Regions from separate parts of the Aminobacter sp. P4_D5 genome, predicted to be linked through region 1. Evidence: riboswitches for the same ligand, from Rfam matches in the RefSeq annotation. Region 1 holds a riboswitch; the other holds the start of a gene.
The links. A riboswitch is a leader RNA that binds a small molecule or an ion and turns the genes downstream of it on or off. The one in region 1 is predicted to bind cobalamin.
Positions count from the first base shown of each region.

Region 2: linked by a shared signal. The riboswitch ahead of AC1DWF_RS16700 (ribonucleoside-diphosphate reductase subunit alpha) and the one ahead of AC1DWF_RS25575 (TonB-dependent receptor domain-containing protein) in region 1 are both predicted to bind cobalamin.

Region 1 is NZ_JBFUIP010000166.1:6,487-12,333, forward strand. It holds gene AC1DWF_RS25565 (ATP-binding cassette domain-containing protein) at 1-318, shown strand, start outside; partial or broken gene AC1DWF_RS25570 (transposase) at 932-1,142, shown strand; cobalamin riboswitch at 1,340-1,542, shown strand; gene AC1DWF_RS25575 (TonB-dependent receptor domain-containing protein) at 1,711-3,570, shown strand; gene AC1DWF_RS25580 (ABC transporter substrate-binding protein) at 3,581-4,456, shown strand; gene AC1DWF_RS25585 (FecCD family ABC transporter permease) at 4,453-5,454, shown strand; partial or broken gene AC1DWF_RS25590 (ABC transporter ATP-binding protein) at 5,454-5,847, shown strand, end outside.
Region 2 is NZ_JBFUIP010000071.1:10,983-14,183, reverse strand. It holds gene AC1DWF_RS16700 (ribonucleoside-diphosphate reductase subunit alpha) at 1-1,822, opposite strand, end outside; cobalamin riboswitch at 1,932-2,145, opposite strand; gene AC1DWF_RS16695 (hypothetical protein) at 2,633-3,201, shown strand, end outside.

The DNA of each region.
Region 1 (5,847 bases):
GCGCGCGCGGTGGTGATGCAGCCGGATTTCGTGCTTGCCGATGAAGTCGTATCGGGCCTGGACGTGTCGACGCAGGCGCAGGTGCTCGCCCTAATCGCCGAGCTCAGTCGCGAAATGGGCCTCGCGGTTGCCTTCATCAGCCACGACCTGTCCGTCATTCGCGCCATTTGCGATCGGGTAATAGTCCTGGAGGGAGGCAGGGTCGCGGAGGAAGGCCCATGCAGTCGCGTTTTCGAGGCACCACATTCCGACTACACACGGTCATTGCTCGACGCCATTCCATTGCCCGAACCGACGCCTGGTTGGCTGGATACATAGGCCGGCGGACGAAGTCGATCTTTTGTCGCCTTTGGGAAAGGGCCAGCACGTTTCAGATCACCACGGTCGAGTACGAGTACCGCCTCCGTTAAGGCTTCGCGCGGCGTGGAGGGTTTCATAAGACTCAGCATGCCGTCGAGAAAGGGCAGTTGCAACGGCTGAGTGGAGGCGCAGAGAGCGCCTGATCCGAGGCCAATTGTGCGGCAAGAATTTCGAACTGTTCGGTGAACGTTATGCCGCTGAAACCCGAGGCTCTTTGCTGCCCCCCTTCGAAAACTCTTTGATCTCCGTGCGAGTCGCAATGACCGAGCACAGTGGTTAGGGATACTCGCCGGGAAGTTGGGTGGGTCGGGCAACGTCGCTATTCGAGCACGGGCTTTGGTACGTTTGGCACGAGCCCGCAACCGTAAAATTCCTATTAGATTTCATGTGAAATGCCTGATAGGCATCTATAAAAAAATTAACAGAGATGCGTAACCATCTGATTTTGCTATTTCTTCTACCGCGCCATCCGACCAATCCGCACCACGCCCAGCCATCGTGACTACGAGCGCCTGCGGACGCAGTCATGCAATTTTGGAGCTAGAAAACTGATGGGGCGTGGGGCAGCCGCATCTCGACGCGCTCGGTCCACGATCCGGTCATGGCGATGGGCATGAGCAGTATTTCCGAGAGCCAGGTCACGTGGCTGTGCGAAGAGACCACGACAAGGTCAGGCCTTCCTGGCCCGGCCAATCGAAGGCGACTGGCCGTATCTGTGGATCTACGCCACTTATCTGAACGTGCGTCGCGGCGGGCGCGTCGCATCGGTCGCTGTCATAATTCTCCGCAAATACAGAATACTATACCTGCAGCATGAAGGCCCATGCCTGGCAAATAATACAGAAAACAAGTCCCAGTTAGGCAGCAATAACTGGATTAGACCCGAATTTGACGCCTTTCAATTTGCCTACGACAAATGAGATGCACTCGCTGCAAGAATTCCGATACCCCTCCAATTGACAACTTCGGCGCGCTGGCTATTTTCCGACTCGGAATTGGTTCCGCCGAGAGGTGGATGAAAAGGGAACACGGTGAGGCCACTGGCCGAATCCGCGACTGCCCCCGCAACTGTAACCGTTGAGCCTTCTCCAACATGCCACTGAGCGCACGTTATGCGGTCGGGAAGGCGGAGAAAGGCTGAGACACGGAAGTCAGGAGACCTGCCCGTTCCAGTCACCCATGCTTTGTCCACGGGGTGCGGACAGGCGCGGTCGCTCGTGGCGGTGACATTGAAAAGTGTTGCCGCATGCGGAGGGCCGCAGGGTGAATTGCATCCCTGCACCTGCCTGCCTGCGGTTTGGAGAAACTGGCGCGCCCTAACCGCGCCACCCGAACCATTTGGGGGCAAAATTGCAGAGACTACTTATTGCCGCCGGCGCACTGTCGCTGGCACTTCCCGGTCACACCTACGCGCAAGAGCTGCCTTCATCAGGGCCGACCCTGCTCGATAGGCTGGTGATCACCACGCCTCTTCGCCGCGCAAGTTCGCTTGTGCGGGCTACCTCCTCCGTCACGGTCATCGATGAAGACGAGATCAAGGGATCGGCTGCGCCCGATCTGCCCTCGCTCCTCAAGCGCTATCCCGGCGTTTCGATCATCGGTTATGGCGGCCAAGGCTCCGCAACAAATGTCTATCTTCGGGGCATGTCCTCGGGGCAGACACTCGTGCTCGTCAATGGCGTGCGTACGGCCTCAGCCACCAGCGGAATAAGCTCGATCTTCAACATCCCGCTCTCCGCGATCGAGCGTATCGAAATCGCGAAGGGTCCGCATTCGGCCCAATACGGCGCAGATGCCATTGGCGGCGTGATCAACATCATCACCAGGCAGGGCGGCAAGTGCGACGACGGACGCGATCGCTGCGGATCGATTACAACGGGGGTAACATATCCCTGGGGAGCACATGTATCCGGCAACGTGCGTGGCCAGACGGCAGGCGGCGTTGAATACGCTGTGGGCGGCAGCCTTCTCGGCACCCAAGGCTATGACTTCACGACCCCTTTGGCATGGGGTCATGAACCCGATGATGACGGCTTCCTGCAGGGCTCGCTAAATTTCTCTGTCGCCAAATCCTACGACTGGGGGCGGCTCTACGCAGATGGCCTCTTTGCCCGTGGCCGGACGGAGTATGACAATTCGTTTCCGTCGTTCAACGAGGTCGACACCGATACCTTCGCCGGAAAGATCGGCGCCACGTTGAAGCATTCGGACAGCTGGAATTCGACTGTCGAGGTTTCCAGCGGCCTAGACCGTTCGACCAACTTCCGTGATGGTGTTGTTGGCAACAGCGAGTTTGACACGCAGCGCTTCGGAATCTTCGCATCGACGGAGAAATCCTTCGAGTTTGGGGACGCAACGCATGTCGTTGCTGGCGGTGCTGAAGCCTATCGCGAAAGCGTGGACTCGACCGTCGACTTCGGTGTCGACTCCCGCAATCTGGTCGCGGTCTTCGGGCAGTATTCGGTCGAGTATGGCGCACTCACCATCGATAGCGGCCTGCGCTATGATCACAATGAACAGTTCGGCGATGCGACGACTTACAATCTCGGTGCCAGCTGGGAAATCGTTCCGGATCTCATCGCGCGAGCGTCCTACGGCACAGGCTTCCGTGCCCCGACCTTCAACGACCTCTATTACCCGGGCTACTCGAATCCAAACCTCAAGCCGGAAAAGTCTCGTTCCTACGAGATCGGCCTGAACTGGCGGCCGACGGTCGACACGACGGTTGACGTAGCCCTCTACCAGACCTGGCTCACCGACGCGATCGCGTCCAATCCCCCAACGTACCTCCCCTTCAACGTCGCCAGAGCCAAGGTTTCGGGCGTAGAGGCTTCGGTGTCTCACCAATTCAGCGACAGTTGGAGCGGCAAGGCTACGATCGATTATCGCGAGCCAAAGAACCAAGACAACGGGCTCTACATTCCCTACCGCGACCGGTTCAAGGCCACGGCGGAGATCGGCTACCGGGCAACCGAGCAGCTCAACCTCACGGCCAAGCTGCTTTACGCCTCCCCGCGCTATGCCAATGCCGCAAACACGGTCAAGCTGCCGGATTATGTCACCGTGGACTTCACGGCCGACTATGCCTTTGATGACAGATCGAGCCTGAAATTTTCGGTCGAGAACCTATTCGATGAGCAGTATTCAACCGTCACCGACTATCGAGCGCCAGGACGGACCATCAACCTCAGCTTCACGCGCCAGTTTTGAGATGATGCGGATGTCTCCCTGCTGCCTTTCAAGAGCAAGCCTTCATCAATGGCTGTGCTCATTCGCTGGCGCGCTCGTTCTGGCGGCCTTTGCACCTGCGGCAGAAGCAGCCGACGGCCCCAGCCGCGTGGTTTCGATGAACGTGTGCACCGATCAGCTGGCCATGCTGATTGCAGACAAGGAACAGCTGCACTCGGTCTCCTACATGGCAAGCGATCCCAGCACCTCCGTTCTTTTCGATAAGGCGGCTGGGATTGCCGTCAATCATGGTCTCGCGGAGGAGGTCTTCCTGATGCAGCCCGACCTCGTGCTGGCAGGCACCTACACCACGAGAACGACGGTGGAACTGCTTCGGCGCCTGGGCATCCGGGTCGAGGAATTCGCTCCCGACAGTTCGATCGCCGACATCCGTGCGAACATCCTTCGAATGGGTAAGGTCCTCGCCAGGGAGGACCGGGCAGCCGAACTTGTCGGCGAACTCGACAAGGGCATCGCCCAGCTCGAGAAGGAACCACCCTCAGGCAAGACGGTAGCCACCTACTATGCCAATAGCTACACGTCAGGCGCCGGCACGCTGGTAGACGAGGTCGTCAAGCTTTCGGGCCTGGCCAACCTCGCGAACAAGCTCGGCCTGTCTGGAAGCTCTCGGTTGCCGCTGGAAATGCTCGTCCTCGCCCAGCCTGACCTGATCGCCGACGGAAACACGTCCTACGGGGCTCCTGCGCTTGCGCAAGAGAACTTTGTCCACCCGGCCTATCGCGCCATCGCTGCCTCAGGAAGATCGGTCACCGTACCCTCCGGCTACACGATCTGTGGTGCTCCCTTCACGCTTGAAGCGGCTCGGATCCTCCAAGCTGCGGCCAGCAACATCAGGGGAAATCCATGAGAGCCCCAATGCCCTACTATGCGGTACTTGCGGCCTTGGCGCTGGTTACTGCCTGCCTGTTTCTGCTGTCGCTGACCGTGGGCCCGGCAGCGATAGCGTTTTCCGACAGCCTCGCCGCATTGTTCTCCCCAAAGGCGGATGCGATCGCCCTGGTCATGCAGGAAATCCGCCTGCCCCGCGCTCTGCTTGGCCTGATGGTCGGAGCTACCCTTGGCCTATCGGGTGCCGCGCTCCAGGGATACCTGCGCAATCCGCTGGCTGAACCCGGGCTGATCGGCGTGAGTGCATCGGCATCGCTTGGTGCCGTGGTCGCCATCTACTCCGGGCTCACATCAGTGTTTGCCTTGGCACTTCCGCTTTCAGCGCTCGCTGCGGCGGCCGTCGCAGTCGTGGTCGTCCAGGCTTTGGCAGGTCTTCGCGGCAGCACGCTGACCATCATTCTGGCAGGTGTCGCCGTATCGAGTTTCGCAGGCGCGATGACGTCTCTAGCGCTCAATCTCTCGCCGAACCCATTTGCCGCCCTCGAGATCATGTTCTGGATGCTGGGCTCCCTGACCGACCGGTCGATGACCCACGTCTGGCTTGCGTTGCCATTCATGCTCATCGGCTGGCTGCTGCTTGCGGCGTTGGGGCAGGCACTCGATGCGCTGACCCTCGGCAACGATACCGCTGCCACCATGGGGGTCGATCTTCGTCGGGTCCAGTTTCTGGCCGTGTTAGGAACAGCGGCATCGGTAGGTGCCGCGACCGCTGTGTCCGGTGCGATCGGCTTCGTCGGGCTAATCGTGCCCCACCTGTTGCGCCCCCTCGTCGGATCGCGTCCTTCCCGGCTTCTTCCGGCAAGCGCGCTTGGCGGTGCTGCCATGCTGCTGGCGGCCGATATCCTGGTGCGCATCATCGCGCCCGGCAAGGACCTCAAGCTCGGAGTCCTCACTGCCATCGTCGGCGCGCCGTTCTTCCTATGGCTGGTCTGGCGCACGAGAAGGAAGCTCGCCTGATGCTGCTCGATGTCCATAGCCTCAAGGTCTCGCTTGGAACCCGCCCGGTCATCGATGGGATCTCCTTCAATGTCGCCGAGGGCGAGTTCATCGGCCTGATCGGCCCTAACGGTGCGGGCAAGTCGACATTGTTGCGCGCGCTGCTTGGGCTGCTTCCTGCCGTGGGGAGCGTCGCATTCGGACCTCTCGATGCGGCCAGGCTCTCCGCACGCGAACGGGCCCGTCATGCCGCTTATGTCGCCCAGGACAGGGAGATTGCCTGGTCGGTTTCGGTTGAAATGCTCGTCGGCCTTGGACGGGCCCCGCATCGCCCGAGCTTCGCGCCTTTGTCGGACAAGGACAGGGAGATCGTCGAAGAAGCGATGGCACGCATGGAGGTGCAACGGTATCGTG
Region 2 (3,201 bases), on a different contig from region 1:
TGACCGAACCGAGATTGCAGACGGCAACCTCGTCCTTCGACGTGTTGAGCGTGATTTCGGTGCACAGGTTCGACGAATGCACAACACCGACATGGCCCTGCGGCGAGCGGATGTTGCAGGGATCCTTGAACGTGATCCAGGGATGCCCTGTTTCGAACAGCATGGTCAGCATCTTGCGCCACAGGTCGAGCGCCCGGACCTTGCGGAACACCTTGATGGCGCCCGTGGAGGCTGTCGCCTCGTAGCCTTCGTAGGCTGCCTTGAAGGCCTTACCGTAGAGATCGTGCAGATCGGGCGTCTCGTCAGGAGAAAACAGCGTCCACTCGCCGTCGGCCTCGACGCGCTCCATGAACAAGTCCGGCACCCAATTTGCGGTGTTCATGTCGTGGGTGCGGCGACGGTCGTCGCCGGTGTTCTTCCTGAGGTCGAGGAACTCCTCGATGTCGATATGCCAGGTCTCGAGATAGGCGCAGACCGCGCCCTTGCGCTTTCCGCCCTGATTGACGGCGATCGCGGTGTCGTTGGCCACCTTCAAGAACGGCACCACGCCCTGGCTCTCGCCATTGGTGCCCTTTATGTGGGCGCCAAGCCCACGCACCGGGGTCCAGTCGTTACCGAGGCCGCCCGAATATTTGGCGAGCAGCGCATTGTCTTTCACCGCCTTGAAGATGCCGTCGAGATCGTCGGCGACGGTGGTGAGGAAGCAGGAAGACAGCTGCGGCCGCAGCGTGCCGGAATTGAACAACGTCGGCGTCGAGGCCATGAAGTCGAAGGACGACAACAGATCGTAGATTTCGATTGCACGGGCCTCACGATCGATCTCGCGTGCCGCAAGCCCCATGGCGACACGCATGAAAAAGGCTTGAGGAAGCTCGAAACGCTTGCCAGTGGCGTGCAGGAAATAGCGGTCATAGAGTGTCTGCAGCCCGAGATACTGGAATTGCAGGTCACGCTCCGGCTTCAGTGCCGCGCCCAGGCGGACGAGATCGAAGCGGCCAAGTTCGGGATCGATCAGCTCGACCGCGATGCCGGTGGCGATAAAGTCGGCGAAATAGGAGGCATAGCGTTCTGCCATTTCGCCTTGCGTCGCCTGCTCGGACCTGCCGGCGACGAGGCTCAGTGCCTCACGCCGGAGGCGGTCCATCAGCAGCCGGGCGCTGACGAAGGCGTAGTTCGGCTCGGTCTCGACAAGCGTTCGCGCAGCCAGAATCGGCGCCAGCGAAAGCTCGTCGACCGTGATGCCGTCATAAAGATTGCGCTTGGTCTCAGCCAGGATGGTATCCGAAGAGACTGCCTCAAGCCCGTCGCACGCCTCGTCGACGATACGGGCCAGGCGTGTCTCGTCCAGCGGCAACAAGCTGCCGTCATCGGCCTTGACCTGGAGCGTCGGTGCGGCGACCTCGACACATGCCGTTTTGGTGGCAGCCCGTTCGCGCGCCCGCTCCTCGCGGTAGAGCACATAAGCGCGGGCGACCTTGTGATGCTCGGAGCGCATCAACGCCAGCTCGACCTGGTCTTGGATTTCCTCGATGTGGAAGGTGCGGCCGGCGTCTGCCCGTCGCGTGAGCGCGGCAAACACCTGCCCGGCCAGCTCGCCGACGACGTCGTGGACGCGGCGCGAACCGGCCGCCACCGGGCCCTCGGTGGCGAGAAACGCCTTGGTCAGCGCGACCGTGATCTTGGTCGCATCGAACGGTGTCACCGAGCCGTTGCGCCGAATGACCCGGTAGCCAGGTTCGGACGCGGTCTCGAAACCACCCTGGCTGAAAGCTGACTGAATCCTGTCGGTCCCGGTAGTTTGAAGTGTAGTGGTCGCCAACATCATCTTCCCCGATGGTTTGGGGCGAAGGCCTTCAGCGGACGCATGCTGAATCTCGGCCGGCGCAAGCCGGCAGAACGCAAGCGCACCACCGGGACACCCCGCCCGTGGACGTTCAAAATCTATCGCGGCAGGTCTCCTGGCTCGCAGGTCATTGCCGCTGTCTGGCCTTCCCAGCGCTCCATGGCGCCAGTGGCGTTACTCGACAGCAACTCACTGCTTACAGTTGCGGGGGCAGCACCGGCATTGCGAACTCGCTCACCGGCTTCCCTCTTAGCTTCCAAGCCTAAAACAGACTCAGAAGAACCACGACGCCTATATCTAGTATGGATGACGACGCCATTGTCAATTAATGGAGAGAGGAAATTTCAAACCTCTGAAGGCCTCCTCGAATTGTGTAGTGACCGGAGCCACTCGCTAGATCGTTTGAGTGGGGATCTTGAAACCTTGCACGATCAGGGCACGAACAAGCAAACCACCATCGAAGCGATTGCGCTGGCGATAATCAACCCCAGCGACCTGCTGATGCTAGCTGTGGGCGCGAACCCGCGAATCTCGCGTAGGTCACGACGCATAGGCGAAACTGCCGCCACTGGACGACATTGAATGGGTAAATTTTCAGACGCGCTCAGTATCCCGCGCTGCAGACGGCCGATACCAGAGCAAAAAAGTCAGAGTATTGGACATGCGATGGGCGGTCTCGCCCATTCACCTGTACTCATCCGAATGCGGGTATTGAAATGCTCAAAGGGACAGTGAATCCTGCTGGCATTGGGAAGCGCAACTTTGTGGATTCAGCTCGGGACGCAGGGCATGATCGCAACCGACTTCGAAGGCCGGCTCCGACAAGTACTTCCGGACCAATGGGAGACGATAGCGCCACTGGCAGATCAGATCAGAGAAGCTTTCGTCTCCGAGGGGTTCGACGTACCGGATATACCGAACTCAAATTTCGAGACGTTCCAGACAGGGACGGACAGCCCCATTCCGAAACAGCGCACGCACTGGCGCAACATCGTCTATAGTTGGAGTACGCTGTACAAGGCGATCCCAAACATGGTTCTGGCAGGTTCTGCCGTCACGGCCTCTCCATACCTGATCCCAGTTGCAGCTTTGGTCATTTACAACGAGGCGAATAGCCAGGCGCAGAAAACAGTCACCATCGACCAAGGGATAGTAGTGCATGCCCTGTTTGAAGCAGGCCGCCCCTGCACGGCCGAAGAGATTTTGAAGGCTATCGATAATCTCCCTTACAAGCCGCCGACTCCCATAACCGAGCCGAGTATCGAGAAAGTCATAGACGAACTTCTTGCGATGAAGGCCGTGAGCATGCGTGACGGCAAAGTCAGGCTGATCGAGAAAGTCGTAGTGAAGAAGCGACT